DNA from 2 places in the Luteibacter sp. 3190 genome. Region 1 is predicted to be linked to the other one. Evidence: predicted binding sites of a transcription regulator. Region 1 holds the regulator's gene; the other holds the start of a gene.
What was found. The regulator FliA, encoded in region 1, starts transcription of late flagellar genes. The targets are predictions, from matches to a motif close to TAAAGTTTNNCNNNCNNNGGCCGATAA.

Region 1 (15,280 bases):
CCACACGATCGTGAAGCTGACACTGCCCTTCGTCGCGCAGGTGGACGCGAACCTGGTGCAGAGCGGCGACTATGCCTGGAGCGCGTCGATCGACGCGCCACGTTTCGACCCCAAACCCCTGCTCGGCGAGGGTACGCTCGACACCTTCGGCGTCGCCCTCAAGGGGACGGGCGACCGGTACAGCGCCAACCTCACCGGCGATGTCGACCTCGACGACTACCGCGTCCGCCTGGCTCCGCTGAAGGGCGCGTTCGACCACGAGTACAAGCGCTTGGTACTGGAAGAGGCGACGGTCGGATCGCTACAGGTCAAGGGCGCGCTATCGGCGAGCGGCAGTGTCGAACTCGCGGCGAATCCGGTGTCGGCCGATCTGACGCTGCGCTGGAAGGACGTGCTCGTGCCCGCGAACCTCGCCGGCCAGGATCTCGCCAGTGCCGGGCAGTTGCGCTTCAAGGGCAGCGCCGAGGCTTACCACGCCGACGGCGACGTCGACATCGGGCCGCCCGGCAACCTCGGCAAGTTCACGCTCGACGTCGACGGCAAACCGGACGTCGTGACGCTGCGCTCGGTGAAACTCGCACAGCCGAAGGGCAGTCTCGCGGCCAGCGGCACGCTCACGCTGAAGCCGGCGCTCGCCTGGAAGCTCGACCTCAAGGGTGATCGATTCGATCCCGGCCAGCTGCTCGCCGAATGGCCCGGCGCGCTCGACCTCGACCTCGGCACGGAAGGTCGTCTGGTGAACGACGAACCGCTGGGAACGCTCGACCTGCGCAAGCTCGACGGCACGCTGCGCAAGCGCCCGCTTCGCGGCAACGGCATGCTGACCCTGAAGCCGAAACAGGTGATCAACGGCAACCTCGACCTCGCCTCGGGCGGCAGCACGATCCGCCTCGATGCCCGTGGCGACACCGCCAACGACGCGACGCTCAAGCTCGCCATCGCATCGCTCGGCGACTGGCTGCCGGATGCCGGCGGCCGCGTCACGGGCGACATCACGGCGAGGGGCAACCTGCCGAAGCTCGCCGTGACCGCGAACCTGCGCGGCGCCGCGATCCTCTATGCCGACCAGAAGATCGACGCGCTCGCCGTCGACGCCAACGTGCCCGACATCAGCACGCCCGGTGGCAAGGTGAACATCACCGGCACGAACCTCGTCAGCGGTGGACTGGTGTTCGGCAGCGTCGCCATCGCCGCCGACGGCACGCAGGAGCGCCACCAGCTCAGCATCGATGCGAAGGGACGTCCGCTCGCGGCGGACCTGAAGCTTTCCGGATCGATGAAGGGCGGCGCCTGGAACGGCACGCTCTCCGCGCTGAACATCGATTACCAGGGCATTCCGCCTTGGCGCCTGCAGAATCCCAGCCAGCTGTCCTGGAAGGATGGCGCGGCGAGCATGAGCGACCTCTGCCTCACCGCGGGCGATCCGCTGCTCTGCGTCGCCGCGAAGCAGGACAAGGCCGGCAACCTCGATGCGAGCTATCGCCTGCGCCGCGTGTCCATCGCCCTGCTGATGTCCGCGGCGGAGGCGTCGAACAGCCCCATGCGCGCGGAGGGCATCCTCGAAGGCGACGGCACCATTCGTCGCACGTCCGCGGGCGCGCTCTCGGGCCAGGCGAGCATCACCTCGGCGCATGGCTCCGTCGCGTACGCCGATCGCAGCGAACAGCCGCTGCTCGTGTACGACAATCTCTCGGCGAACGCGCAGCTCGCACCCGGCAACCAGCGGCTGACGCTCCGCGCGGCGCTCAACGACGGCGGAACGCTCGACGGCAACGTGTCCATCACCGGCGCGCAGCAGGCGCTGGGCGGAACGGTCGCGCTGCACCTGAAGAACCTCTCGCTGATCGAACTCTTCACCGCCGAGCTGGCCGAAGTGAAAGGCGCGCTCAACGCGAACTTCAACCTCGGCGGCACCGTCGCGGCGCCCGCCATCACGGGCAAGGCCGTCGTCGGGGGCTTCGCGGCCGAAGTCCCCAGCGCCGGTCTGAAGCTCAAGGATGGCCGGATCAGCATCGACACCAGCGACGCGAAGAACTATCTGGTCGATGGCACGATCCGCTCGGGCGAAGGCACGCTGTCGATCAAGGGCTCCGCCGCGCTCGGCGCCGGCGCGCAGATGCGCCTGGGCATCGAGGGCTCGAAGTTCACCGCGGTCGACATCCCCGCCGCCAAGGCGGTCATCTCCCCCGACCTCACGATCGTGCAGGACGCCAAGGGCATGAACGTCGGCGGCAAGGTCAAGGTCGAGATGGCCGATGTGAACGTCGAACGCCTGCCCGGCGCCGGTGCCACCAAGGCGTCGCCCGACGTCGTCGTGCTCGACGACAAGCAGCGTGAAGCGGCCGAGGAATCCGCTCCGATCAGCGCCGACATCCGTGTCGACCTCGGCAACAAGGTGCACCTGGTCGGTTTCGGTATCGACGGCCGGATCACCGGCCAGCTCGACGTGCGCGAGCGTCCGGGCCGCGCCACCACCGGCCAGGGCCAGATCGGCGTCGACGGCACGTACAAGGCGTACGGGCAGGACCTGCGCATCGAGCAGGGCCAGCTGCTTTTCGCCAGCACGCCGATCGACAACCCCGGCATCAACATCCGCGCAGCGCGCACCCTCAATCCGAACGCCACGATCGACGACGGGCAGAAGGTCGGCCTCTACGTCTCGGGCACCGCTCGCCGGCCGATCCTCACCGTGTTCTCGAACCCGGTGATGGAGCAATCCGACGCCCTCTCCTACCTCGTCACCGGCAAGCCGCTGTCGCAGGTGAAGGGCGGCGAAGGCAACATGGTGGGCGCCGCTGCGCAGGCCCTCGGCTCCGCCGCGGGCGACCTCCTCGCCAAGAGCGTCGGCAGCAAGATCGGCGTCGACGACATCGGCGTCAGCAACAACGACGCGCTCGGCGGCACGTCCGCCTTCACGGTCGGCAAATACCTCTCGCCCCGCCTCTACCTCAGCTACGGCGTCGGCCTGTTCGACCCCGGCCAGGTCATCACCCTGCGCTACCTCTTCAGCCACCGCTGGAACTTCGAAGCGCAGAACGCCACGGATTTCAGCCGGGCGAGCCTCAACTACCGTCTGGAGCGCTGACCGACGACCGGCGCCGCTGAAGCGCCGCCCTGGCGCAGCGATTCGACGCGGAACGCCACCGCGTCGCTATCCACGTGCTCATGCGGTACATCTTCCGGCTCGCCATCTCGATCAAGCATCGGAACCCTTTCGAGCACGTCGAGCATCGCGCGTGCACTTACGACGCTACCCTCGGATAGCGCGTACTCGCGACCGAGATCGACATCGGCAGTGATGCTGGCGTCTGGTGGGATGCGCATGTAGCTCATCGGCCCCGGACTTCGGATCAGTACGGAGCGGCCGGTATAGCGGACTTCGGCGCCCGATTCGTCGGTCAGTACAATCCAGCGCCCTGTCGTACGCCCCTCCGGCTGAGCGAACACCGAATGATAGGTCAAGACGTAGGCATCGCCGGACCCATGGTTTGTCGCCACCACCCGGAGGTTGTTCGGTCGTCCGTCCATGGGTACGTGTTGCAGCGTCAGGTCGACACGCGGCGCGCCCGCCGCCACCGCGCTGGCCGATAGAGCGACGCCCGCCATGACCGTGATGATCTGCCGCATGATGCACCTTCCTTCACATCGCCCATCGCGAGGGTTTCGGAAGCTAGCGGCGGGCACGACCGGTCGATATGGAAGGATTCTGAAAAGTGCTCCAGATGCCGGACACCGTGACGAAGGACACACCGAGCCGGCTCTCCGTAAGCGTGCCTCCGTCGGTCGATGAAGGCGCCCCACGGGCTGCCAGCACTTCCCCTCGGCCGGCGTCGGCGCGATCATCTGCGCTGACCTCAGGGGGAGTCATCGCATGTCGCACGCGCAGGAGCAGCAGCTCGAACGGCTGACGTTTTTCTCGGATGCGGTTTTCGCCATCGCCATCACCTTGCTGGTGATCGAAATCCACGTTCCCCATCCGGCCGACGCCTCGGATGGCGCCTGGGCGCATGCGCTGCTCGAGCTGGTGCCGCACTTCATCGGTTTCGTGCTGAGTTTCTTCGTCGTGGGCGCGCTGTGGGTCGCCCACCATCGTGTGTTCGGCCTGCTGCGTCGTTACGACCCGGGCATCGTATGGCCGAACCTGCTGCTGCTCATGGCGGTCGCGTTCATGCCGTTCTCGTCGGCGTTGATGAGCACGCATCCCGCGGAGCGGGTCCCGGAATGGTTCTACGCGGGGAACCTGCTGGTCGCCGGACTGTTCCAGCACCTCCTGATCCGGCGGGCCCTGCGTGCGCCGTTCCTGCGCGAGGACGTCAGCCCCGACGTGGTCGCGATGACGCTGCGCCGGACGCTGGCGCTGCCGTTGATGGCGCTGATCGCCGGACTCCTGGCCATTCGCTGGCCCGGTCCGAGCAACCTGCCGCTCATGCTCATGCCGCTGGCCGTGCGTCTGTTCGCGCGTGGAAGGAAGCGCGCCGCGGAAGGCGCCGCTCTCGATAACGCCGGATAGCGGTGTCGGTGCCGCCGCCTAGCGCGGCGAATGCAGCCGGTGCAGCAGCTCCGCTTCCGTGAGCGAGATGCCGCAGGTCTCGGCGATGTCCTGCGGGGTGGCACCCTGCCGTGCGAGGCGCTGCGCCAGCGCCAGGGCGCGGTCGTTCGTGGCGCCGGCGTCGCTCGCCATGCTGACGGCCGGCGTGTGGCGGACCTGATCCTCGATGTCGCCCAGGCGGTGGTCGAGGCGGCGGAGCATGCCCGCGAGGGCCTCCGTCGGGATGGTCGCTTCGTCGGTCGCGAGCGGTTCCGGTGCAGCGGCGACGACGGGTTCGCTGGTCGCGGCCGGCGACGACGCATGACCGAGACGGCGGAAGAGCAACAGCAGACCGGAGAGGTTGAGGATCGCCAGGGCGATCAACACGTATCCGATGACGTCGTTCATGCAGGCGGCACTCCGTTGGGTCGCGGCACACGGTAACGCAATGCCGAGCGATTTCGAAGCATCGTCGCCGGCACGCCGCCGCGCTGTCCGAAAGGCCCAGCCGAAGAATCCGGTGCGTGGTCAGGCTCGGCAGAGTCGTGCGACGTCCACCAGGGCGATGAAGCCGTCGTCGCGGGTGATGACACCGCTGACCGGGTCGTCGCGGCGTTCGGCGCGTCCTGGCGGCGGCGGTGCGACCTCGTCGGCGGCGAACGTGAGCATGTCCCCGATGACGTCGATGCGCATGCCCACCACGCTTCCGCTGTCGTCGAAGACGATGACGCGCTGGCTCTCCGCGGCGCCGACTTCGGTCGCGGCGTCCAGGCCGAAGCGGCGGCGACCGTCCAGCACCGGCACGATCTGCCCACGCAGGTTGACGATGCCGAGGACGTCGTCGGGGCTACCGGGAACGGGCGTGATGTCGCCCGGACGGATGACTTCGCGAACGCTCGCAAGCGACACCGCATAACGCTGGCCTTTCAGCGAAAAGCCCAGCCACGCGCCACCTTGGGTTTCGGTCACGGACCCAGCTCCTTTTCCAGCCATTGCACCAGCGCCGTGGTACCGACCACGCCGCACTTGGGTTCGAGGGACATGCCGGCCAGCCACGGACGCGTGGTGGCGCCGATGCGCCACTGGATGGCTTCCGGCAGCAGATCGACCGGCTCGTCGTCCACCACGCAGGCCAGTGCCCAGACACGATCGCGAAGGATCACCAGCGTGCTGACCGGCGCGCCGGCCATGTCGGGCGAAAGCACCGCGGCGAGGTCGGCGACACGCGCCTCACCGCTCGGATGGCGCCAGCGGCCGAGGCAGATGGGGTTGGACGAGTTCGGCGGCGACAACGGCGGCATGGGCAGCAGATGCGTGACGTCGGCCATGGGCACCGCGAGCCTGACGCCGGCGGCGACGCAGAGCAGATAGCGCGTATCGCCGGCGGCGATCGGCTCGCCCAGGGGAGCAGCCTTCCATGGTTCGATGGCGACGACCTGCACGTCCGCGGCGGGTGCGGGCGCGGCGGCGGCGACGGGCGTCAGCAGTTCCGCCAAATAGTCGGCGACGATCTGCTCGGCGTCCTGCATCGCGCGCATCACGCGGCGGCGTCCGTGACGGAGGTCGCCGGCAGCGCCAGCAGCTCCTCGAGGAGCTGACGATAAGCGAGACCGCCGCGGCGTGCGGCCGGCCACGAGGCGAGTGGCACGCCCGCGGCGCTGGCCTCCCGGATCTGGGTGTCGGTCGGAATGACGGCTGCGCTGACGACGTCGCCGTATTGCTCGCGCAACTGCGCGAGGCAGGCGCGCGACGCATGCGTGCGCGCGTCGAAGAGGGTCGGCACGATGGTGCGCGGCATCGGCTTGCCGCGCGAGCGTTCGATCATCGACAGGCTGCGCAGCATGCGCTCGAGGCCCGCGAGCGCGAGCGCCTCGGTCTGCGTCGGCACCAGCAGGCGGTCGCTCGCGGCGAGGGCGTTGACCATCAGCACGCCGAGCGTCGGCGGGCAGTCGAGCAGCACGTGATCGAAATCGGGTGCCAGTTCCGCGAGCGCCTGCGAGAGGATCAGGCCCATCCCGGCTCGCGTGCCGAGCTGGCGGTCGAGCGTGATCATCGCGGCGGACGCCGGCAGCACGCTGAGGCGATCCCACGGGGTCGCGTGCACGAGCGTACCGACGGGCAGCGGGTTGCCGCCCACGCCGAAGAGATCGTAAACGCTGCCATGCGCACCGCCTTCCACGCCGATGTATCCCGACAGCGACGCGTGCGGATCCATGTCGATCAGCAGCGTGCGCTTGCCCGAGGCGGCGAGCAGGCTTCCGAGCGCGACGGCGGTGGTCGTCTTGCCCACGCCGCCCTTCTGGTTGGAGATCGCCCATACGCGCATCAGCGTGCTCCTCCGGCCGGGGCCGCGAGCCGCGCGGCGCCGGCGGTGGGCGCCTCGACCTCCGTCGCGGCCGTGGCGGCCGGGGGTGGCGTGGTGGACGGTGTCGCTCCGGCGAGATCGACGCGGTCGGCGTCGCTGTAGAAACGCGCCGGCGCGGCCTTGTCGCTCATCACCACGATCAGGACGCGCCGATTGCGATTGCGCCCTTCTTCGCTGGCGTTGTTGGCCGTCGGACGGAATTCGCCCCAGCCGATGATGCCGACACGATGCGGATCCACGCCCGTGGTGGTGATCAGTCGCGCCACCGTCGCCGCGCGCGCGGCCGACAGTTCCCAGTTCGACGGGAAGAGCGCGGTCGCGATCGGCGTGTTGTCGGTGTAGCCCTCGATGCGCATCGCGTTGGGAAACGGCGCGAGGATGCCCGCGAGCTTGCGAAGGACGTCTTCCGCGGCGGGCTGCAGCTTCGCCACGCCGACGGGGAACAGGATGTCCGTCCGCACTTCGATCTCCAGCCAGTCCGGGGTCTGCCGGACGCTGACGAGGCTCTTGTCGATCAGCGGCTTCATCGCACGCTTCACTTCATCGGAGATCTGGCTGAGGCTGGCGTTCTCGGTCTTGCCCACCGTGGTGTTCGCCGCGGTGGCGGTATTGACGTTGGCGGCGTCCTGGCGCTCGGCGGCCGCGCCTTCGTGTCCCGGCAACGGCAGGTTGCGCGGCGGGATCGGTACGTCGATCTTCGCGATCGGCGCTGCCGTCGGCGAGCGCGACTGGTTCGGCAGCGGCACCTGCGCGGCCGGCGTCGCGTCGCGGATCGGTTCGATCACCTTGCCGGTGCCGTTGAATGCCTCGTTGATGGACTGCGCCATCACGCGGAACTTGGTCTCGTTCACGGCCGACACCGCGTACATCACCACGAACAAGGCGAGCAGCAGCGTGATCAGATCGCCGTAGGGGATCGCCCAGCGTTCGTGGTTGATGTGTTCTTCGTGGTGCCGTCGCTTCACGACAGGAACCCTTGCAGCTTGCTCTCGATGTGCCGCGGGTTGTCGCCCTGCGCGATCGAAACCAGACCCTCGACGAGGATCTCGCGCATCTGCGAGCGCTGGCGGGCGAGGCCCTTCAGACGCGAGGCCATCGGCAGCGCTAAAAGGTTGGCGAGGCCGATGCCGTAAATGGTGGCGACGAACGCCGCCGCGATGCCGTGGCCGAGCTTGCTCGGTTCGGCGAGGTTCTGCATGACCGACATCAGGCCCATCACGGCGCCGATGATGCCCATCGTGGGGGAATAGGCGCCGGCGTTCTCGAAGACCTTGGCGGCTTCGATGTCGGTGTGCTCGCGCGCGAGCACTTCCACTTCGAGCACCGAGCGCATGGCGTCGGGTTCCGTGCCGTCGACCAGCAGCTGGAGGCCCTTGCGGATGAACGGATCGGTCTCACGCTCGATGGCCGGCTCGAGACCGAGCAGGCCCGTGCGGCGCGAGATTTCGCTCCAGCCGACGATGCGGCTGACGAGGTTCTCCGACTCGATGTCGGGCGGACGATACACCCAGGGCAGCATGCTCCACGCACGCTTGAGCACCGCCCCGGGCGTCTGCACGAGCAGCGCGGCGAACGTGCCGAGGAAGACGATCACGAAGGCCGCCGGGTTCCACAGGGCGTCGAGGCTCGACCCCTTGAGGATGGTTCCCACGATGATGACCACGAAGGCCAGGATCGTCCCGACGACGCTCACGATATCCATGTCAGACAGCCATCCTTAGCGAGGGCAGCACCTGGCCGCCGTCGTCGGCGAGGCCTGCGAGATCCAGCACCAGCGCGATCCGGCCGTCGCCGGTGATGGTCGCGCCGGCGACGCCGGGAACATCCTTGAGAAACGGACCGAGCGGCTTGGCCATGACGTCCTCGCGGCCGAGCACCTCGTCGACGAGGCAGCCGAGCGTCTGGTGCCCGATCTGCACCACGACGACGTGACCGCCCTTCCCCGCCGCGCCGGCCCAGCGGCCGAGGTCGGCCAGCGGCAGCGCGCGCTGGCGGTGGGCCGCGACGATGCGTCCGTCCAGTTCCTGGATCTGGCCGGGAACGAGTTCGAAGACCTCGGCGACGTTCGACATCGGCAGCGAGAGCAGACGGTCGCCCACGCGCACCATCAGCACGCGAAGGATCGCGAGCGTGAGTGGCACCGAGAGGCGGACCGTGCTGCCGTGCCCGACGCGCGAGTCGATCGACAACGTGCCGCCGAGCTCGACGATCTTGGTCTTGACGACGTCCATGCCGACGCCGCGGCCGGAGATGTCGGAAACCTGGCTCGCCGTGGAGAAGCCGGGGCGGAACACGATCTCGTAGCACTCGCGCTCGTCGAGGCGCGCGGCCTGCTCCTCGTCCATCAGCCCCTTTTCGACCGCCTTGCGGCGCAGGACCTCGGGATCCATGCCCTTGCCGTCGTCGGTGACGGTGATGACGATGCGGTCGCCGAACTGGCCCGCCGCGAGGCGCACCGTGCCGGCGCGCGGCTTGCCCTCGCGGGCACGCGCGTCGGGCATCTCGATGCCGTGGTCGACGGCGTTGCGCAGCAGGTGCACCAGCGGATCGGCCAGGGCCTCGACCACGGTGCGGTCGATGTCGGTGTCCTCGCCCTCGGTGACGAGCTCGATCTCCTTGCCGAGCTGGCGGGCAAGATCGCGCACGATGCGCGGGAAGCGGGAGAACAGCTTGCCCACCGGCTGCATGCGCATGCGCAGCACGGCGTTCTGCAGATCTTCGGCCACGCGCTCGAGCTCGCCGATCGCGCGCTCCATGGGATCGTTCGTGCCGCGTGGCGCGAGGTTGCTCAGGCGGTTGCGCACCAGCACGAGTTCGCCCGCGGCGTCGACGAGACCGTCGAGGCGGTGCGTGTCGACGCGGACGGTGGTGTCGGCCGTCTGGGCGCCGCGTTTTTCGGTCGCGGCTTTCGGCTTCGCCGATGTGTCGTCGGTGCTGGACGCGGGAGCCGGGGCGACGGGCGCCGCGGTCGCTGCCACCGCCGCCGGCGCAAGCGGCTCGGGCGCCGCAATCGGCGTGGTGCCGGGCGCGGCCGTGCCATGCAGGCTGTCGAGCAGCGCCTCGAATTCGTCGTCGCTGATGGCGTTCGGGTCGGTGGCTGGCGCCGGAGCCTCAACCACCGGTGCCGGAACGACGCCGACGGGCTCGGAGCCCGGCGCAGCCGTGCCGTAAAGCGAGTCGAGCAGCGCTTCGAACTCGTCGTCGGAAATGGTGCCGGACGGTGCCGGCGTGGGCGCCCGATCGCTGCGGGCGGCGTCGAGCATCGCCTCGAATTCGTCTTCGATCGGATCGTGCGCGCGCGCGGGTGCGCTGGCGGCGACCGCCACGGGTGCCGCGAGCGCCACCGGTGCCGCCGTCGCCGCGCGGCCGGGAATGAGCAGGCGATCGAGCAGCGAACGAGGCGCGGCTTCGATCGGCACGCCACCGTCGGCGGCGCGCATCATGTCGTTGAGCAGGTCGAGCGATTCCAGCAGCGCGTCCATGAAGCCCGCATCGAGCACGATCGCGCCGTTGCGGGCCTCGTTGAGGAGATCTTCCGCGCGATGGCACAGCTCGACCATCGGATTGAGGCCGAGGAAGCCCGCGCCACCCTTGACGGTATGGAATGCGCGGAACACCGCGTTCAGCAGTTCGACGTCGCCGGGCGTGGACTCGAGGTCCACCAGCTGTTCGCCCAGGCTCTCGAGCAGTTCCCGCGCCTCGATGAGGAAGACGTTGAGAAGCTCGTTGTCCAGCTCCACGCTCATAAGCGCGCTCAGAACCCGAATTCGCTGAGCAGGCGGTCCACTTCGTCCTGGCTGACCTTGTCGGCCGCCGGTGCCGCGCCGCCCGCGAGCGACCCCGTGAGCCGCACCAGCTCCACGAGCGAGGATTCGACCTTCGCCATGAACGCCTCGACCTGCGCCACGCGCTGGCCGGAGAGGTCCTGCCAGGACTGGGCTTCGACCATTTCGCCGAACCCGATGTCGCAACTCTGCGCGAAGTCGCCCACGCGCACGGCCAGTGCCGTCGCGTTGCTGGCGAACGCCGGATCGGCCTGGTCGAGCACGAGCACCTCGTCGGCCTGGCGGGCCAGCGCCTGCGCCTGGGGGCGCAGCTTCTCGCTGAAGTCGAGCGTGCGGTGGGCCGCCTGCGAGCTCATCTCGAGGACGTCGCGCAGATGCTTGCGCGCGTCGCTCATGTTGCCCGGGACGCCGTCGGTGGAGATATCGGCGGCAAGGCGGCGTGCCGACTCGTGCAGGTCGCGCGCGAGGTGACCGAGCGCGAGGAAGATGTGCTGCTCGCGCGTGCGCAGGAGGTTGTCGAGCGCGTGCTCGAAGGCCACGCTGTCGTCGGCCTCGAAGAGTTCGCGCAGTTCGGGGGCGACGTCGCGGCCGCTGGAAAGCATCGTGTTCATGGTCATCCTTAGCCGGCGGCCGCGGCGAGCCGCTCGAAGATCTTGTCGAGTTTTTCCTTCAGCGTGACGGCCGTGAACGGCTTCACGACGTAGCCGTTCACGCCGCTCTGCGCGGCGGCGATGATCTGGTCGCGATTGTTCTCGGCGGTGACCATCAGCACCGGCAACGCCTTGAGCGCGGCGTCCGCGCGGATGGCGCGCAGGAGCTCGATGCCCGTCATGTTGGGCATGTTCCAGTCGGTGACCACGAGGTCGAAGGATTGCGAGCGCAGCATTGCGAGGGCCGCGTTGCCGTCTTCGGCTTCCTGGATCAGGGTGTTGGTGAAGCCGAGCTCCACCAGCAGGTTCCTGACGATGCGTCGCATGGTGGAGAAATCGTCCACCACGAGGATCTTCATGTTCTTGTCCAAAACTCGTCTCCGCCTTGCTGACCGCGCGTGCTTCTTACCGGCGACGGCACCGGGATGCCGTCAATGCTTGTCTTTCCAACCCGACATGCGAGCACGGAGGCGGATCAGGGCCTGGCCATGGATCTGGCACACCCGCGATTCGCTCACCCCCAGCACCGCACCGATTTCCTTCAGGTTGAGTTCTTCATCGTAGTACAGCGACATGACCAGCTTCTCGCGCTCGGGCAGTCCGTCGATGGACTGCGCCAGCGCGTCGCGCAGGCCTTCCTGCTCGAACAATCCTTCCGGGCCCGTGGCGTCCGGGTCCGCGACGTCGATCGCCGCGCCCTCGTCGCCTTCGGGCGCCGTCAGGCTCAGCAACCGCGCGCTCGCCGCGTCGGCCAGGATCTGGTTGTATTCCATGGCGTCGATGCCCAGCCGCTTCATCACTTCCGCGTCTTCGGCATCCGCGCCCGTCTCGTTTTCGATCTGCCTCGTCACCTCCGCCACCTCGCGCAACTTCCGGTGGACGGAGCGCGGGGTCCAGTCCGTCTTGCGCAGTTCGTCCAGCATGGCGCCACGTATGCGGATGCCCGCATAGGTTTCGAAGCTGGCCGCGCGAGTCGGCGAATAATTCCTCGCGGCCTCGAGCAGTCCGATCATCCCGGCCTGCATGAGGTCGTTAGCATCCACGCTTGGCGGCAGCCTGCCCATCAGGTGATAGGCGATGCGGCGCACCAGCGGCGCGTGAGTCCTCACCAGTTGGTCAGGCGGAATCCGCGTGATCTCCAGGTATTCGGTCGCGACACTCACAGTGGCAGCCCTCCCCCCAGGTGGGACCGTTCGGCGAAGAAACCGATACGGCCCTGCGCGCGGGGCTCGGGTTCACCCCATGTATCGACCGACCTGGCCAGATTCTTGAATCCGACCGCGGAGCGGCTGCTCGGCCAGGCGTCGACGACCGCCGCCTGGCGGCGGATGGCCTGGCGCAGGTACTCGTCGTGCGGCACCATCCCCATGAAATCGAGCGACACGTCGAGGAAGCGGTTGGTGACCCGGGACAGCTTCTCGAACAGCTGGCGGCCTTCCTGGGCGTGCCGGACCATGTTCGCCACGATGCGGAAGCGGTTGACCGCGAACTCGCGGCTCATGACCTTGATCAGGGCATAGGCGTCGGTCAGCGAGGCAGGCTCGTCGCAGACCACCACCACCACCTCGTCGGACGCCGCGGCGAACATCGACACGCTGTCGGAGATGCCGGCGGCCGTGTCGACGATCAGGTATTCGGGGGGCAACGTGTACTCGTCGAACGCGCGGATGACCGCGGCGTGCTCGATGTTCGGCAGCTGGGCCATGCGACGGGCGCCGGACGTGGCCGGGATGACCTTCAGGCCGTGCGCGGCCGGGAGCACCAGGTCCTCGATGGCGCATTCGCCTTCGAGCATGTGCCCGAGGTGCCGCGTGGGCTGGAGGCCGAGGAGCACGTCGATGTTCGCCATCGCGAGGTCGGCGTCCAGCAACAGCACGTCGCGCCCGCCCATGGCCAGGGCCATGCCGAGGTTCACGGCCACCGTGGTCTTGCCCACGCCGCCCTTGCCGCCCGCGATCGCGATGCTGCGGGTGGGCCGGCGGTCGGCGAGCCAGTTGAGGCCGGCGGCCTGGGTCGTATCGACGTGTGTGTTCATAGAAAGATCACTGCAGGAATGGGACGGAGTCACGCAGGGAGTCGGGCGGGCGCGGCGCGGCCGGTCAGGCCATCGCCGGGGGTGAGAGGCCGAACCGTTCGGCCAGGACGGCGTCGTCGGGTTCGTCGTTGCGCTGCTTGAGGAGCTGTGCGGCCAGGCAGACGAGCTTGCGCGCGTCGGCCGTGGCGATGTCTTCGGGCACGCGCTGACCATCCGTGGTGTAGTCCAGCGGCATGCCGTGGCGGATCACCGCCGAGAGGGCGCCGCCGATCAGCGGCGCTTCGTCGAGCTTGGTGAGGATCGCGCTCTGCGGCGCCAGCGGCGCATAGGCGCGGATGGCGTTGTCGATCGCCTGCGCCTGCGCGTTGGCGGCGAGCACCAGGCAGACGCGGACGTCGGAGGTCGCGCGCAGCGTCTCGAACTGCTGTTGCAGCTTGGGATCGTTGCCGGCGAGGCCCGCGGTGTCGACCAGCACGGTATGACGGCCGCGCAGCTGCAACAGCACGTTGCGCAGGCTGGTGGCGTCGTGGGCGTTGAACACGCGCACGCCGAGCAACCGGCCGTAATGCTCAAGCTGGGCGCCGGCGCCGATGCGGTACTGGTCGGCGCTGATCAGGGCGACGTTCGACGCGCCGTGGCGAAGCACCGCGCGCGCGGCGAGCTTGGCGATGGTCGTCGTCTTGCCGACGCCAGTGGTGCCGACCAGCGCGGTGACGCCGCCACCGACGGTGTCGAAGTTGCGACCCGACGTGCGAATGTGACGGGACAGGATACCGAGCGGCAGATACCGCGCCTGCTCGGCCGTCATGCCCGGCGGCAGTTCGGCGCTGAGCGAGCGGGCGACGTCGCCGTCGATGCCCAGACGGGTCATCTCGCGCAGCACGCGGGCGCGCAGCGGCTGGTCGCGGTCCATCTGATTCCAGGCGAGCGTCGAGAGCTGCACTTCGAGCATCTCGCGCAGGTTGTTGATCTCGGCGCGCACGCCGTTGACGGCGGCATCGTTGGCCGGGGCGACCGTGGCCGCGCGGACCACGTCGGCGACGCTCGCGGCGAGCGCGGCGCTGGACTGACGCTGCGGCGCGTTGCCCGTCCCGGCGAGGCCCGCCTTCGCGGCGCGTTCCACGGCGGCGGCGGTCGCGGCGCGGGCCTGGTCGATGCGCGCGGCGCGCTCGGCTTCGTCGCGCTGGGCGCGGATCGGCGCCTCTTCGCGCTTCGGCGCCGGCGCGTCGATGCCGAAACCGGCCTCGCGGACCAGGGCCTCGTCGTAATCGAGGGCGGCGATGATCTCGATACCGTCGTCCATCCGACGCGTCGACAGGATCACCGCGTCGGGACCCTGTTCGTCACGGACCTGGCGCATGGCCTGGCGCATGTCGGGAGCAACGAATCGTTTGATTTTCATGCCTTCGATCCTGTCTTCGTCCTGGCGCCCGTCGCGGGGACGCCATCAGTTTCTTCCGCTTGCGCCCCGCGTTCTCCGCGCGACGTCTCAAGTCCTATCGCCCGAGGGCCGTCACCAGCTTGACGCGCCGGTTGTCCGGAACCTCGTTGTAGGCGAGTACATGCAGGTTTTGGGCCACATGACGCGTGAAGCGCGAAAGCCATGGACGCAACGCCGGCGACACCAGGAGCACCGCCGGTTCCCCGGCCGCTTCCTGCCGCCGCGAGGCCTCCGCGACCGACTGCTGGAGGCGGTCCGCCAGACCCGGCTCGACCGCGGCGCCGGCGGGACCGCCACCCTGGAGCGACTGCAGCAGGATCTGTTCGAGATCCGGCGCCAAAGTAATGACAGGCACTTCCGTGCCGAGACCCGCGATCTCCTGCACGATCTGGCGGCCGAGGGTGACGCGCACCGCGGCGGCGAGGACGCCCGGATCCTGGCTCTGGCCCGCATGCTCGGCGAGCGATTCCACGATG
Region 2 (15,280 bases), 1.8 Mb from region 1:
CCGCTTTGATCGAACTGCCGGCCGACGCCGGCGTGAACTGAAGGTGCACTCATGGCAAAGATTCTTGCGGTAGACGACTCGGCCTCCATGCGCAGCATGGTGGCCTTCACCCTGCGCGGCGCCGGCCACGACGTCGACGAGGCCGACAACGGCCAGGCCGCGCTCGACACGGCGCGCGGCGCCAAATTCGACCTCGTGCTGGCCGACGTGAACATGCCGGTGATGGACGGCATCTCGATGGTGCGTGAAATGCGCACGATGGCCGGCTACAGCGGCGTGCCGATCCTGATGCTCACCACCGAGTCGAATCCGGAGAAGAAGATGGAAGGCAAGGCCGCCGGCGCGACCGGCTGGCTGGTCAAGCCGTTCGACCCCGACCAGCTGCTGGCCACCGTCGCCCGCGTGCTCGGCTGATCCACCCGTCCACGTTCCGGCAACCGAAGGCTCCACCCTCATGTCCAAAGTCGATCTGGCGCAATTCCACAAGGCGTTCCACGAGGAAAGCCTCGATGGCCTCGACGCCATGGAGCAGGCGCTCCTCGCACTGGACGAGGGCGCGACGGACCCGGAACTGATCAACGTCGTGTTCCGCGCCGCCCATTCGATCAAGGGCGGCGCGGCCACGTTCGGTTTCACCGACGTGGCGGCCTTCACCCATGTGGCCGAGAACCTGATGGACGAGGTTCGCAGCGGCCGCCGTCCGATGGAAAAGGCCGTCGTGGAGCTGCTGCTTCGCTCGGGCGACACCGTGCGCGACATGCTCGCGCTGTCGATGGCCGGCCAGCCGGCCGCCACGCCGGAGAGCCAGGCGCTGCTCGCCGAGCTGTCCGCGATGGTCTCGGGCGGCACGGCCGCGCCGGTCGTCGCGAAGGCGGCCGCCGCGGCCGAGGAGATCGAAGGCTGGGACATCGCGTTCCGTCCGTTCGATTACCTGCTCAAGACGGGCAACGATCCCGCGCGCATGTTCCGCGAGCTGGCGACGCTCGGGCCGCTGCGGGTCACGTGCGACGCCAGCAATCTGCCTGCGCTGGCCGACATGGACGCGTCGTCGTCCTACCTCGGGTGGACGCTCGGCCTCGACGCCGGCGCGAAGCGCGTGGCGGTGGAAGGCGTGTTCGACTGGGTCGACGGCGATTGCGACCTGTCCATCGTGCCGCGCATCGCCGCGCCGGCCGCCGTCGCCGCTCCGGCGGCTGTCCCGGCCGCCTCGCCGCGCGCCGTCCGCGAGGTCGCGGCGAGCAGCGAGGCCAGTTCGGTCCGCGTGGGTATCGAAAAGATCGACACCCTCATCAACCTCGTCGGCGAACTGGTCATCACGCAGTCGATGCTCAGCCAGTTCCACGACGGCGTGGACGCCTCGCAGCTGGAGATGCTGCGCCAGGGCCTCGCCCAGCTGTCGCGTCACACGCGCGAGCTGCAGGAAAGCGTGATGAGCATCCGCATGCTGCCCATCAGCACCGTCTTCAACCGCTTCCCGCGCCTGGTCCGCGACCTGGCGCAGAAGCTCGACAAGAAGGTCGTCCTCGACCTGCGCGGCGAGACCACCGAGCTCGACAAGACCGTGCTGGAGAAGATCGGCGATCCGCTCGTCCACCTCGTCCGCAACGCGATCGACCACGGCCTCGAAGTGCCCGCGAAGCGGCTCGCGGCAGGGAAGGGCGACACCGGCACGCTGCGCATGGAGGCCTTCCATCGTGGCGGCTCCATCGTGGTCGAAGTGGCCGACGATGGCGCGGGCCTGAACCGCGACGCCATCGTCGCCAAGGCCGTGCAGCGCGGCATCATCGCGTCGGGCGACGGCATGTCCGACGACGCCGTTGCCGAACTCATCTTCGAAGCGGGTTTCTCCACCGCCGCCGCGACCACGGATCTCTCGGGCCGTGGCGTGGGCATGGACGTCGTTCGCCGCAACGTCATGGACCTCGGCGGCACGGTCGCCATCCGCAGCGTGCACGGCAGCGGCACCACGTTCACGATCACGCTTCCGCTCACGCTCGCGATCATCGACGGCCTCACCGCCGCCGTGGGCGCCGAAACCTACATCGTTCCGCTGGTCTCCATCGTGGAATCGGTGCAGGTGAAGCCGGACGCCGTGCGTAGCGTCGCCGGCGGCGGCGAGCTCTTCCGCTTCCGCGACCACTGGCTGCCGATCGTCCGCCTCTACGACGTATTCGGCTGCGACGGCCAGCGCCGCGCGATCGACGAGGGCATCGTCATCGTGGTGGAAGGCGAGGGCACCCGGATCGGCCTCTTCGTCGACGAACTGATCGGCCAGCAGCAGGCGGTCGTGAAATCGCTCGAGGCGAACTACCGCCGCGTCGCGGGCATTTCCGGCGCCACGATCCTGGCCGACGGTTCCGTCGCCCTCATCGCCGACGTCACCGGCCTCGTCCGCATGCAGTCCCGCCGCAAAGCCGCCTGACCGCGCAAGGCGGCCCCGGCCGCGACAGCTCTTCGTGCGGGTGTTGTGGGAGCGGACCCGGCCGCGACCGCTTCTCGCCGGAAGCAACAGGCCCTGCGGCTCTTCGCCAAAAGCAGCCGCGGCCAAGTCCGCTCCCACAGAAATCAACGGCTCCGCGGCTACCTGACGCACGGCCCCGGCCAGCTCCTCGCCGGGAACAACAGGCCCTGCGGGTGTTGTGGGAGCGGACCCGGCCGCGACCGCTTCTCGCCGGAAGCAACAGGTCCTGCGGCTCTTCGCCAAAAGCAGTCGCGGCCAGGGCCGCTCCCACAGCGTGTCGCGGAGCGCCCTGCCATTGAGATTACTCCTCAAGTCCGGCCTGCCGCGGCCGATACCCCACAGGTAAGGGGTTACACCGCCGCTCTGATCCGCCGTGGGAAAGACATGAACCAGCCAGTCAACAGCGCCATCGACGCGACCGCCGAGGCCGCGCAGTACCTGACCGTGACCCTCGGTAACGAGGAATACGGGGTCGACATCCTCGCGGTCCGCGAGATCCGTGGCTGGACCCCGGTCACCCGCATTCCCCAGGCGCCGTCCTACGTGCTGGGCGTCCTCAACCTCCGTGGCGCCATCGTCCCCGTGCTCGACCTCCGCCTGCGCTTCGGCCTGGCGCGCGAGGAGTACACCGCGACCACCGTCTGCGTGATCGTGATGGTCGCCGGCCGCCAGTTCGGCGTGGTGGTGGACGCCGTTTCCGACGTGGTCGAGGTCCTGCCCGGCGCCGTCCGTCCGGTGCCGGACATGGGCACCACCGTCGATACCGAATACCTCAAGGGCCTGACGTCCGTGGGCGAGCGCATGGTGCTCCTGCTCGACGTCGATCGCCTTCTCCAGCCGCAGGATGCGCAGATGCTCGAGGCGGCCCTCGCCTCTCCCGAAGTCAAAGCCGTCGCCTGACGCCTGCCGATTGGAATCGTGATGAAGAAGTTCAAGTTCAAGCTCCCCGCGATGACCGTACGTGGCCGCCTGTATGGCGTGCTCGGCCTGCTCACGCTCATGCTCCTGGGCGGCGCGGCCGTCGGTCTCGGCGCCATGCACTTCCAGAACGAGGGCATGCGTCAGGTCTACGAGGAAGAACTCGTCCCGTCGGAAATGCTCGCCCGCATCAACACCAGCTCGCTGATGTCGTTCGTGGTGCTGGGCGAGGGCGCGGCCAAGGTCGGCAACGCCGATCAGGTGAAGCAGAAGGTCGCCGAATTCCAGAAGTATCAGGCGGACCTCGACGCGACGAAGGCGGAGTTCCTCAAGGTACCGATGTCGGCTGACATCAAGAAGCTCTACGAGAAATGGCAGGCGACCAACGACGACTACGCCCAGGCCAAGGCCGACATGGTCGACGCCCTGAACCAGGGTGACCAGGGTGCGACGGACGTGCTCGAGCTGCAGGTGCGCCCGCTGCTCATGGATCGTCAGTCGCAGCTGAGCAAGCTCGTCGAGGCCAAGCGCGACGAAGCGGCCGCGATCTTCGCGAAGGAGACCGCGCAGTACAAGACGATCCGCGCCATCAGCATCGTCTCGCTCGGTGTGGGCCTCGTGGTCTGTCTGCTGATCGCCGCGCTCGTGGTCCGCTCGATCATCCGCACCCTTTCGCACGCCGTCTCCGTCGCGCACCTCATCGCCGAGGGCAAGCTGGGCCACGACGTGCAGGTCACGCGCAGCGACGAGCTCGGCCAGCTGCAGGGCGCGTTCCGCGCGATGGACGAGCGTCTCAGCGCCATCGTCTCGGAAGTGCGCCATGGCGCCGGTTCCGTCAGCACCGCAGCGCAGCAGATCTCGCGCGGCAACGACGACCTCTCGCAGCGCACGCAGGAGCAGGCCTCCAGCCTCGAGGAAACCGCGTCGTCGATGGAGGAAATGACCTCCACGGTGAAGCAGAACGCCGAGAACGCCAGCCACGCCAACCAGCTCGCCCGCGGTGCGCGTGAACAGGCCGAGCGCGGCGGCGAAGTCGTCGCGCAGACGGTCGTCGCCATGCGCGAGATCAACACCTCCAGCAAGAAGATCTCCGACATCGTCAGCCTCATCGACGAAATCGCCTTCCAGACGAACCTGCTGGCGCTCAACGCGGCCGTCGAAGCCGCCCGCGCCGGCGAGCAGGGCCGCGGCTTCGCGGTCGTCGCCACCGAGGTGCGCAATCTCGCGCAGCGTTCGGCGGGTGCCGCCAAGGAGATCAAGGGCCTCATCAACGACAGCGCCAGCAAGGTGGCCGCCGGTTCCGAACTGGTCGACCAGTCGGGCAAGGCGCTCGCCGAGATCGTGGACAGCGTGAAGAAGGTGACCGACATCGTCGCCGAGATCGCCGCCGCCAGCTCCGAGCAGTCGGCCGGCATCGACCAGGTCAACCACGCCGTGCTGCAGATGGACGAGATGACCCAGCAGAACGCCGCGCTGGTGGAAGAATCGGCGGCCGCCGCCCGTGCCATGCACGAGCAGGCGACCGAGCTCAGCCGCCAGGTCGCGTTCTTCCAGATCACCGGCCAGGCGGCGGGTGCGACGACGGCGCGCGCGCCGCGCAAGGACGCCGCGCAGGAAGAAATGGAAACCGTGTTCGCCGCCGTCCGCAGCGCACCGGCGCCGCGCGCTCCGCGTCCGGTCGCCGAGTCGGCCGACGCCGGGGTGTGGAAGGAGTTCTGATCGATGAACGCGCTCGTCGACAACGGCGATGCCGCCGGTCTGGCGGGCGCGGGACCGAGCCTGGGTGAAGCCGAGTTCGCGTTCCTGCGCGAATTCGTGCTCCAGCACTGCGGCATCTCGCTGGGCGACCACAAGCGGCAGCTGGTCCAGGGGCGGCTGCTCCGCCGGCTGCGCGCGCTGGGGCTGGCCGGGTTCGCCGACTACTGCGACCTGTTGCGCCGCGATCCGGACGCGGAACTGGGCGAGCTGGCCAGCTGCATCAGCACGAACGTGACGTCGTTCTTCCGCGAGATGCACCATTACGACCTGCTGGTCGACGAACTCCTGCCGCGCTGGCTCGAAGAAAAACGCGGCGGTCGTCTGCGCATCTGGTCGGCGGGCTGCTCCACCGGCGAGGAACCCTACGCCATCGCGATGGTGCTCGCCGAGGCGCTGGAACGCAGCGGCGCGGGCATCGACGCGAAGATCCTCGCGACCGACCTCTCGCCGCAGGCGCTGGCGGCGGCGCGCAAGGGCGTCTATCCGATCGATCGGCTCGGCGGCGTGAGCGACGCGCGGCGCAAGCGCTGGTTCCTGCGCGGCGAAGGCTCGTTCGACGGCTTCGTGCAGGTGCACCCGCGCGTGCGCGAGCTGGTGACGATCCAGCCGCTCAACCTTCTCCATGACTGGCCCATGCAGGGCCGGTTCGACGCGATCTTCTGCCGTAACGTGGTCATCTACTTCGACAAACCGACCAAGCAGCGCCTGTTCGCCCGTTACGCGGGCAAGCTGGAAGAGCGCGGCTACCTGTTCCTCGGCCACTCCGAATCGATGTACGGCCTGTCCGACGATTTCGACCTGATCGGCCGCACCGTCTACCGGAAGCGGCCATGAGCGACGCGTTCGCGGCACAGCCGCGCACCTTCGCGGGGTTCGATCCCAAGAGCGTGCTGCCCGGCTTCGAGCACGTCCGCCGTTTCTGGGATCCCGCCCAGGAAGTGGTCACGGTCAAGATCCTGCCGGGCGAGTACTACGTCAGCACGCAGGAGGAGATGATCTCGACGGTGCTCGGCTCGTGCGTGTCGGCCTGCGTCCGCGACGCGCGCCGGCGCATCGGCGGCATGAACCATTTCATGCTGCCGGAACCCGCAGGCGAGCGCGACAGCTGGAGCTCCACGATCGGTCGCGCGGCGCGCTATGGCAACGACGCCATGGAGCAGCTGATCAACGCGATCCTCAAGGCGGGCGGTCGTCGCGACGACCTGGAAGTGAAGATCTTCGGGGGAGGGCGCGTCCTCGCCACCATGACCGACATCGGCCAGCGCAACATCGCCTTCGTGCAGCGGTACATCGCCACGGAGAAGCTGAAGCTCTGCGCGGCGGACGTCGGCGACATCTACCCGCGCCAGGTCCAGTTCTTCCCGGTCAGCGGCAAGGTGCGGGTGCGCCAGCTGCGGGCCATGCACGACCACAGCCTGGCCGATCGCGAGAAACGATACCTCAAGCGATTGGCCGACGATCCGATAAAGGGAGAGGTGGAACTTTTCTGACGCGTCCCGTCGGAAGTCCGCCCAGTGAAACCATCCGGTCGGTTCGCCGACAGGGACGTCCCGCCACCCGAGTTGCAAGAGCCCATGCAGAAAGTACGCGTTCTCATCGTCGACGACTCCGCGCTGGTGCGTAAGGTGCTGTCGACCATGCTCGAGTCCGATCCGGGCATCGAGGTCGTGGGCACCGCGGCCGATCCGCTGATCGCGCGCGACAAGATCAAGCAGCTCAACCCGGACGTCCTCACGCTGGACGTCGAAATGCCGCGCATGGACGGCCTGACGTTCCTCGAGAACCTCATGCGGCTACGCCCGATGCCCGTGGTGATGGTGTCCACGCTGACCGAGCGCGGCGCCGACGTCACGCTCCGCGCCCTCGAACTGGGCGCGGTCGATTTCTTCACGAAGCCGGCGGCGGATCTCGCCAACACGTTCATGGAGCATGCGCCGGAGATCTGCGCCAAGGTGCGCCTCGCCGCCGGCGCGAAGCCGCGCGAGCGCAGCGCGGTCACCAAACTGGATGTCGCGCCACGCCTTTCCGCCGATGCCGTGCTTCCGCGCGCCCAGAGCGCGGGCACCCGCGGCGGCACGCGCATCATCGCCATCGGCGCCTCCACGGGCGGCACCGAGGCCATCCGCGTCGTCCTCGAGGCCATGCCGCCCACCGCGCCGCCGATCGTCATCACCCAGCACATTCCCGCCGCCTTCAGCGGTCCGTTCGCGGCGCGCATGGACGCCTGCTCCGCGATGCGCGTCTGCGAGGCGCGCGACGGCCAGCCGATCCAGGCGGGTCATGCCTACATCGCCCCCGGCAGCCAGCATCTGCTGGTGATGTGGGACGGCGCACGTCATGTCTGCCGCCTGCACGACGGCCCGCCGGTCAACCGGCACAAGCCTGCGGTCGACGTGCTGTTCCGCTCGATGGCCGCCAGTGTCGGCGCGGCGACCATCGGATGCCTGCTCACCGGCATGGGCGACGACGGTGCGCGAGGCCTCGGCGAACTGAAGGAAATCGGCGCGCCCACGCTCGTGCAGGACGAAGCCAGCTCCGTCGTCTGGGGCATGCCGGGTGCCGCCTGGAAGGCCGGCGCCGCCGGCGAGATGTTGCCGCTCGACGCCATCGCCGCGCGCCTGCTCGCGCTTGCCCACACTCCCGTGTCCGTCGCCGCGCGCGTCGGTACCTGAACTCTCGAGACGTCATCATGTCGATTCCGAAAAACGAACGCATCGTGGGATTCGCCGCCAGCGCGGTCGCCCTCGTCGTTGTCCTCGTGTTCCACGCCGCCTGGGTCGCCCCCGTGGTCGTGGCCCTGCTGACGGCGACGTGGATCGCGATCGGGCTGCGCCCGGCACACCTGCCCGACGTCGAAGTGGTGCTCAGCAGCGCCACCAGCGACGAGGCCTCGGTGCGCGAAGCCATGGAAGACGTGCGCAGCGCGATCGTCGACGAACTCGGCCATGCCAGCCGTGAACTCAACCAGGCGCTCGACCTGCTGCGCGACGCGGTCGCCGAACTGGGCGGCGGCTTCAACGGCCTGTCGCAGAAGACCGGCAAGCAGCAGAAGCTGCTCAGCGAGATCATCGAAGGCGGCGGCAAGGGCATTTCGGTGCAGGACTTCGCCGACCGCACCGCCGGACTGCTCGAGCACTTCGTCGGCCTGATCGTGCAGCTCTCGCGCGAGAGCCTGCGCATCGTCTATCGCATCGACGGCATGGCGAAGGAGATGGACGCCGTGTTCGCCCTGCTGAAGAACGTCAACACCATCGCCGAGGAAACCAACCTGCTGGCGCTGAACGCGGCGATCGAAGCGGCGCGTGCCGGCGAGTCCGGTCGCGGTTTCGCGGTCGTCGCCGGCGAGATCCGCAACCTCGCGCAGCACAGCAACCAGTTCAACGAGAAGATCGGCACGCACGTGGAGCGCTCGCGCACCGCGATGGAGCAGCTGCGCGAGCTGGTCGGCCACATGGCCTCGCAGGACATGAACGTGGCGCTCTCCGCCAAGGGCGGCATCGACGCGATGATGTCGACGATCACCGAATCGAACGCGCGTACCAGCGCCGCCGCCGACGAAGCCGCCACGATCAACCGCGGCCTCGGCAACGACGTCTCCACGACGATCCGCTCGCTGCAGTTCGAGGACATCCTCAGCCAGTTGCTGCACCAGACGCGTTCGCGCCTGGTCGAGCTGCAGGAGATCACCGCGGACTGCACCCGCGACATCGAGGAACTGGCCTGCGCGCCGTCCGACGCCGCCGAACTCGGTGCCCGCGCCCAGCGCGTCCGCTCCCGTCTCGCCGAGCAGCGCGAGCGCGCCCGCCTGCGCTCGCGTGGCCCGGCCCTCCAGCAGTCCATGGCTGCCGGCGACATCGACCTGTTCTGAGGAAGCCCACGCATGTCCATCAACGTCCACCACGACACCGAGCAGGGCTGCCTCACCCTTCACCTGGGCGAGCGCTTCGACTTCTCGATCCACCGCGCCTTCCACGACGCCTGCCTGGGCGATGTCGCGCCCGCGCGCAGCTACGTGCTCGACCTGGAGCAGGTCACCGGCATGGACAGCTCGGCGCTGGGCATGCTGATGCTCCTGCGCGAGCATGCGGGCGGCGACCGCGCCGAAATCCGCATCGTGAACGCCGGCGCGGAACTGCGTAACACGCTGCGCATCGCCGGCTTCGACAAGTTGTTCACGGTGCACTGAGGGCGAAAAAACAGTGCGCACGACGACCCGCTGGCCCGGCCAGCGGGTCTTTTTTTGCCCGTCAAAACACTGACGGCGATACCGCCTTGATGCAATCTCGACGCGTCGTCGAGGCCCTCGCAATCTCTATCTAAGAAATGTAACGAACCGGCCGAAATTGCATGTCGGAAACCGGCTGCCGTGCCGCTTTTGCGCAGTCGCTCATCGGGCCTCAGCGTCTCATGAAATCGCGGTGTGACGGGGGTCACACTCGATATTTCGGGCTCCCGAATGGCAGGGGGCACTACCCAAGGCGTGCGACGCCTGAGGAGTGATCATGAGCGAGCAGACGATCGGTAAGGTTTTGACGCGTACCCTCCTGGCGAGTTGCATCCTCGCCGCGTCGGTCTCCATCACGGCATGCAGCGGGCACGGGTCCACCCGCTCGGGCGGCGGCTCCGGCGGGACCGTTCAGCCCGGCGGTGCCGGCGATACCGGTGGTGGCGGTGCCGGCGGCGGCTCGGACGGCGGCGGATCGGGTGGCACGGGCGGCACCGGCGGGACAGGTGGCGGCACGGGTGGCGGTACCGGCGGTGGTGGTACCGGTGGCGGTGGTACCGGCGGCGGTGGCACGGGCGGTGGCGGTGGAACGGGTGGCGGCGACGGCGGTGGAACCGGCGGTGGTGGTGGTACGGGCGGCACGCCCGCACCGAGCAACGCGGTCGGCGCCGTAGCGACCGGCACCGGCAACATCATCACGGCACTGGGCAACACCGTTTCGGGCGTCGGGGCCCAGATTCCGGCGACGACGATTCTCGGCGGCACGTCTGGCCTCGGCACGGGTCTCGGTAGCGCCGTCGACGGCATCGGCGGCGCCCTCACGACGATCGGGAACGGCGTCAGCGATGGCCTCGGCCAGACCGGCAACACGACCAATCCGGTCGGCACCACGACGGATTCCCTCGGCAACGCGGTCGTCCAGATCGGCGACGGTGTGCAGGACCTCGGTGGCGGTCTGCCGACGGTGGGCCAGGGCACGCCGATCGCGCCCATCACCTCGCTCGTCGGCAATGTCGTCGACGGCACCGGGAACGCGGTGTCGCAGGTCGGGCAGGGGCTCGACGGCGTCCTGCAGTCCAACGGCACGAACGCGCTGACGCAGACGCTGAGCGACACGGTGACGCCGCTCGCCAGCGCGCTGGGCGACAGCAGTTCGCCGATCCAGTCGACGAACCTCATCGCCGCCACCGGGAATGCGAGCGGTGGTCTGGTCGGTGGCCTCAGCGGCGCCGTGGCTGGTCTCGGCGCGAACATCGCCAGTGCGCAGGTGCCGGGAGCGGCGAGCAGCCTGACGTCGCCCCTGGGCAACACGATCGAAGGCGTCGGCACGTCGCTCGCCTCGCTGAGCAGTGGTTTGCAGGGTGGCCTTGGCACGTCGGCGCCGGGTGCCGGCGATACCTTGGGCACGACGCTCGGCGGGCTCACCGGCACCGTTTCGGGCCTTGGCGACACCGTGGCCGGTGCTGGCACGGGCGCGCTCTCGCCCCTGGCTCCGCTGACGACCGCCGCCGGCACGGCCATCGGCCGCATCGGCGACGGTACGACGGCGGCCGTGAGTTCCGGCGGTGCGCTGTCGGGCGTGACGGGCGCGGTGAGTGGCGTGGTCAACGGCGTCGCCGGCGTCACGACGATCAATGGTGGGACGACCTCCGGCGGCACCGGAGCGACGGCCGGCCTCGTCAGCACGGTCTCCGGCGTCACCAACACCGTCGGCGGCGTGGTCGGCGGGCTGGTCGGTGGTCTGACGAGCGCCGCGGACGGTGGCGGTGCGGGCGACGCACCGCTGAAGGGCATCCTCGGCAAGCGCGGCCGCTGATCCCGATGCTCCCCGGGTGGACGGCGCCCCCCCGCGCCGTCCACCCCGGCCTTCGGGCCCTTCGCGCGCGGAGGCACCCGCGCGTTTTTTTTGAAATGAAGAAGGAACGTCCATGTCCCGATGGTTCGGTTGCCTCCTTGGCATGACCGTCGTCTGCTCCGCCCATGCGCAGGTCCGCGCCCCCGCCAACCCTTTGCAGACCCTTCCCCGCGCGGAAGCGCCGAAACAGGCGCCATCGGTGCAGGTGAACGTGCAGGCGCCCAACCCGGCGCTCGAAGCCCTGTTGTCGACCCATCTCACGCCGACGCGCTTCGACGTCATGGGCGTGCACTCGGTGCCTTTCGCCGAGGTGGCTGCCGTGTTCACGCCGCTCAAGGGCAAGGACGTGACCGTGCGCGACCTCGTCGCGGCCGCCGACAAGGTCACCGCGATGTACAAGGCGCGGGGCTATGCGCTTTCATTCGCGTTCGTTCCGGCGCAAAACCTCGCCGGCGGCGTCGTCCGCATCCAGGTGGTCGAGGGCTATGTGGCCTCCGTCGACGTGACGGGCGATCCCGGCAATCTCGAACCGCGCATCCGCGCGATGGCCGCGCATGTCGTCGGCGAGCGCCCGCTGCGCCAGGAGACGTTCGAGCGTTACACGCAACTGCTCGGCCAGCTGCCCGGCGTGAAGATCGCCGCGAACGTCCCGCCGCCGACGACCACCGACGGCGCGACGAAACTCGATCTGGCGGTGACGCGACAGCGCTACGACGTGAGCTACGGCCTCGACCTCAACCATCCCGGCACGCAGGGCGTGTTCACGCTGCTGGAAAATGGCGCGACGCCGCTGGGCGAGCAGCTCAGCCTGTCGACGCTGTTTCCGAACGGAGGCGGCCAGCGCTTCTATTCGGCCGGCTACCTTCAGCCCATCGGTTCGCGCGGGTGGCAGGGCAAGGTGGATGCGAGTCGTTACTGGGGCCAGCCGGACACCGACGAGCAGCTTCCGTCGTACCTCGATCACCGGCTCACGCAGGAGCGTCTCGCCCTGTCGGCCATCTATCCGATCGTGCTGAACAATTCGGAACGCCTTGGGGTAACGACGGGCATCTACGCATCGCGCCAGGACGATCGTTATCGCAATGTCGACACCGGCGCCATGGTCGCGCTGCAATCGAGCGTGCGCGTACTCAACGCGGAACTCTCATGGTTGAAAGTGAGCACGACGCAGACGCGGCAGTTCTCGTTCGCCGTCGCCCACGGATTCGCGGGCCTCGGTGCGTATTCGCGCGCGGTCAGCAACGTGGGTGAGCTGGGTCTGGCGACGCCCGACGTCTCGTTTACCCGTTACACCGGCAACCTCGTCTGGTCGAACCAGTGGGCGCACCATCTCGGCACGGTGTTCCGCGCGACCGGACAGTACAGCGACTCCGCGTTGCCCTCGACGGAGCAGATCAACTTCGGCGGCCCGAGCTTCGCCTACGCGTACGACCCCGGCGACGCCGCGGGCGACAGCGGCTGGGCGGCGTCCGGCGAGGTGAATCGCAGCTTCGTCTCCGGTGCCCGGTGGATCAAGTCGATCGTGCCGTACGTGGCCTACCAGACGGCCCGCGTCTACCTCAACGGCGCCCGTCCCTTGATCGACCGGCTCGATTCCGCGGCGATGGGCGTGCGGGCCTCCGACAACAAGCACTACTCGGTCGATTTCGCGCTCGCCTGGCCCACGGGTGACAAGCCGCCCGAGACCCGTGACCGCGACATGCGCTGGAACCTGACGTTCAGCTACAAGCTCATGTGACCGGGGGCAGGGGCGTACGGCGCCGACCGGTCCTTCACGGCACCGGCGCCAAGATCCTGCGACACGCCAGCGCCGAGCCATGCCATGCCCCTCAACCTCAGCCCACCGCCGATCCTCTTCGACGAATCGCTGGAGCATGTCGAACCCGACGAGGCGGAGACCACCGAGCAGCTGATCGAGACGCTGACGAAGATCAACCAGACGACGCTGGAGCACGAGAAGCACGCGCATCGTTCCGTGCATGCGAAGAGCCATGCGCTGCTGACGGGCGAACTGATCGTCCCGGACGACCTGCCGCGCGAGCTCGCGCAGGGCATCTTCGCGAAGCCGGGGCGCTATCCCCTGGTGATGCGCCTCTCGACGGTGCCGGGCGACATCCTCGACGACAGCGTTTCGACGCCGCGCGGCATGGCGGTGAAGATCGTCGGCGTGGAGGGTGAGCGTCTCCCCGGCAGCGACGGGGACGTGACGCAGGACTTCGTCCTGGTCAACGGCCCGGCCTTCTCGGCGCCGAACGCGAAGCGTTTCGCGAGCACCCTGAAGCTGATCGCCGCGACGACGGACCGCGCCGAAGGCGCGAAGAAGGCGCTTTCCGCGGTGCTCCGCGGCACCGAGCGCGTGATCGAGGCCTTCGGCGGCCGGAGCCCGACGCTGCTCGCGCTGGGCGGCCAGCCGGAGACGAATCCGCTAGGCGACACCTACTACTCGCAGGCGCCTCTGCGCTTCGGCGATTACGTGGTGAAGGTGTCGATCGCGCCACACTCGCCGAACCTGACGGCGCTCACCGGTGCCACGCTCAACGTCAATGGCAAGGCCAACGGCTTGCGCGAGGCGATGGTCAACCACTTCGCGGAAGAAGGCGGGGAATGGGACCTGCGGGTGCAGTTCTGCACGGACCCGGAGACCATGCCGGTCGAGGATGCGTCCGTGGTCTGGCCGGAGGAGAAAAGCCCTTATATCGATGTCGCGCGCATCGTCGTGCCGCCGCAGGCCGCGTGGAACGCCGCGCGTCGCGCCGCCATCGACGACGGCCTGGCCTTCAGCCCGTGGCATGGCATCGCCGCGCACCGGCCGCTGGGATCGGTCATGCGCGCCCGGAGGCTGGCGTACAAGGTCATGGCGAAGTTCCGCGCGCACCATAACAACGTGAGCGTCGTCGAGCCCCGTTCGATCGAAGAACTCGGCCTGTAGGAAAGGCCCGGGCGCGATTTCAGGGTTCGCGCGCCAGCGCGCAGGGCGGGGCGAGAAGCTGTCGCGGCCGGGTCCGCTCCCACATACCGTCGCCGGAAATCGTGGGAGCGGCCCTGGCCGCGACAGCTCTTCGCCGCGGTTTCCAGGTTCACGCGCCAGCTCGCAGGGTTGGGCGAGAAGCTGTCGCGGCCGGGTCCGCTCCTACATATGGTCGCCGGAAATCGTGGGAGCGGCCCTGGCCGCGACAGCTCTTCGCCGCGGTTTCCAGGTTCACGCGCCAGCGCGCAGGGTTGGGCGAGAAGCTGTCGCGGCCGGGTCCGCTCCCACACGGTTTCTTCGGTGTTCCTACCAGCCCATGTAATGGCCGCCATTGATGGCGAGGTTCGACCCGGTGATCCAGCTGGAATCTTCGGAGGTGAGGAACGCGACGGCGTGGGCGATTTCCTCGGGCCGGCCGAGGCGACCGACGGGGATCTGCGCGACGATCTTGGCGCGGATGTCCTCGGGCACGGCCATGACGAGGTCGGTGCCGACGTAGCCGGGCGAGACCGTGTTCACGGTGATGCCGAACTTCGCGTTCTCTTGCGCCAGCGAGATGGTGAAGCCGTGCACGCCGGCCTTCGCGGCGGCGTAGTTGGCCTGGCCGTACTGGCCCTTCTGACCGTTGATCGAGCTGATCTGGACGATGCGGCCCCACTGACGCGAGCGCATGCCCTCGATCACGGGGCGCGTCACGTTGAAGCAGGCGTTGAGGTTGGTGTTCACCACCTCGGTCCACTGCTGGTAGTCCATCTTGTGGAACGTCGTGTCGCGGGTGATGCCGGCGTTGTTGATCAGGATCTCGACCGGGCCGGCCAGGTCCTCCACGCCGCGGATCATCGCCTCGGCCGAGGCGGGGTCCGATACGTCGCCCGGCACCATCACGACGTCGATGCCGTCGCGGATCATGTCCTCGCGCCAGGCGGCCGCGCGGGCCTCGTCGCGGTAGTTGGTGGCGACCCGGTGGCCCTGCCGGGCAAGGTAGCGCACGATCGCCGTACCGATGCCGCCCGTGCCGCCGGTCACCAGTGCCGTGCGCTGCGTCATACCCTGCTTCATCGTCCCGATCGTCCCGTCGTGGCCCGCGTGCGGGCA

Region 2: J2X58_RS01330 (chemotaxis protein CheW) is a predicted target of FliA. The motif match lies at 2,770-2,796, and genes of this name have one in related genera.

Annotation. Positions count from the first base shown of each region.
Region 1 covers NZ_JAVDUO010000001.1:2,096,442-2,111,721, forward strand. Annotated here, with positions in the region: gene J2X58_RS09470 (translocation/assembly module TamB domain-containing protein) at 1-3,085, shown strand, start outside; gene J2X58_RS09475 (hypothetical protein) at 3,067-3,627, opposite strand; gene J2X58_RS09480 (TMEM175 family protein) at 3,872-4,510, shown strand; gene J2X58_RS09485 (DUF2802 domain-containing protein) at 4,529-4,936, opposite strand; gene J2X58_RS09490 (chemotaxis protein CheW) at 5,057-5,497, opposite strand; gene J2X58_RS09495 (hypothetical protein) at 5,494-6,066, opposite strand; gene J2X58_RS09500 (ParA family protein) at 6,066-6,854, opposite strand; gene motD (flagellar motor protein MotD) at 6,854-7,858, opposite strand; gene J2X58_RS09510 (flagellar motor protein) at 7,855-8,595, opposite strand; gene J2X58_RS09515 (chemotaxis protein CheA) at 8,597-10,639, opposite strand; gene J2X58_RS09520 (protein phosphatase CheZ) at 10,648-11,289, opposite strand; gene cheY (chemotaxis response regulator CheY) at 11,298-11,699, opposite strand; gene J2X58_RS09530 (RNA polymerase sigma factor FliA) at 11,760-12,491, opposite strand; gene J2X58_RS09535 (P-loop NTPase) at 12,488-13,363, opposite strand; gene flhF (flagellar biosynthesis protein FlhF) at 13,428-14,765, opposite strand; gene flhA (flagellar biosynthesis protein FlhA) at 14,860-15,280, opposite strand, start outside.
Region 2 covers NZ_JAVDUO010000001.1:283,976-299,255, forward strand. Annotated here, with positions in the region: gene J2X58_RS01315 (STAS domain-containing protein) at 1-41, shown strand, start outside; gene J2X58_RS01320 (response regulator) at 52-414, shown strand; gene J2X58_RS01325 (chemotaxis protein CheA) at 455-2,422, shown strand; gene J2X58_RS01330 (chemotaxis protein CheW) at 2,846-3,361, shown strand; gene J2X58_RS01335 (methyl-accepting chemotaxis protein) at 3,383-5,098, shown strand; gene J2X58_RS01340 (protein-glutamate O-methyltransferase CheR) at 5,102-5,971, shown strand; gene cheD (chemoreceptor glutamine deamidase CheD) at 5,968-6,627, shown strand; gene J2X58_RS01350 (chemotaxis response regulator protein-glutamate methylesterase) at 6,712-7,809, shown strand; gene J2X58_RS01355 (methyl-accepting chemotaxis protein) at 7,827-9,005, shown strand; gene J2X58_RS01360 (STAS domain-containing protein) at 9,018-9,323, shown strand; gene J2X58_RS01365 (collagen-like triple helix repeat-containing protein) at 9,640-11,178, shown strand; gene J2X58_RS01370 (POTRA domain-containing protein) at 11,291-12,955, shown strand; gene J2X58_RS01375 (catalase family protein) at 13,040-14,146, shown strand; gene phbB (acetoacetyl-CoA reductase) at 14,492-15,232, opposite strand.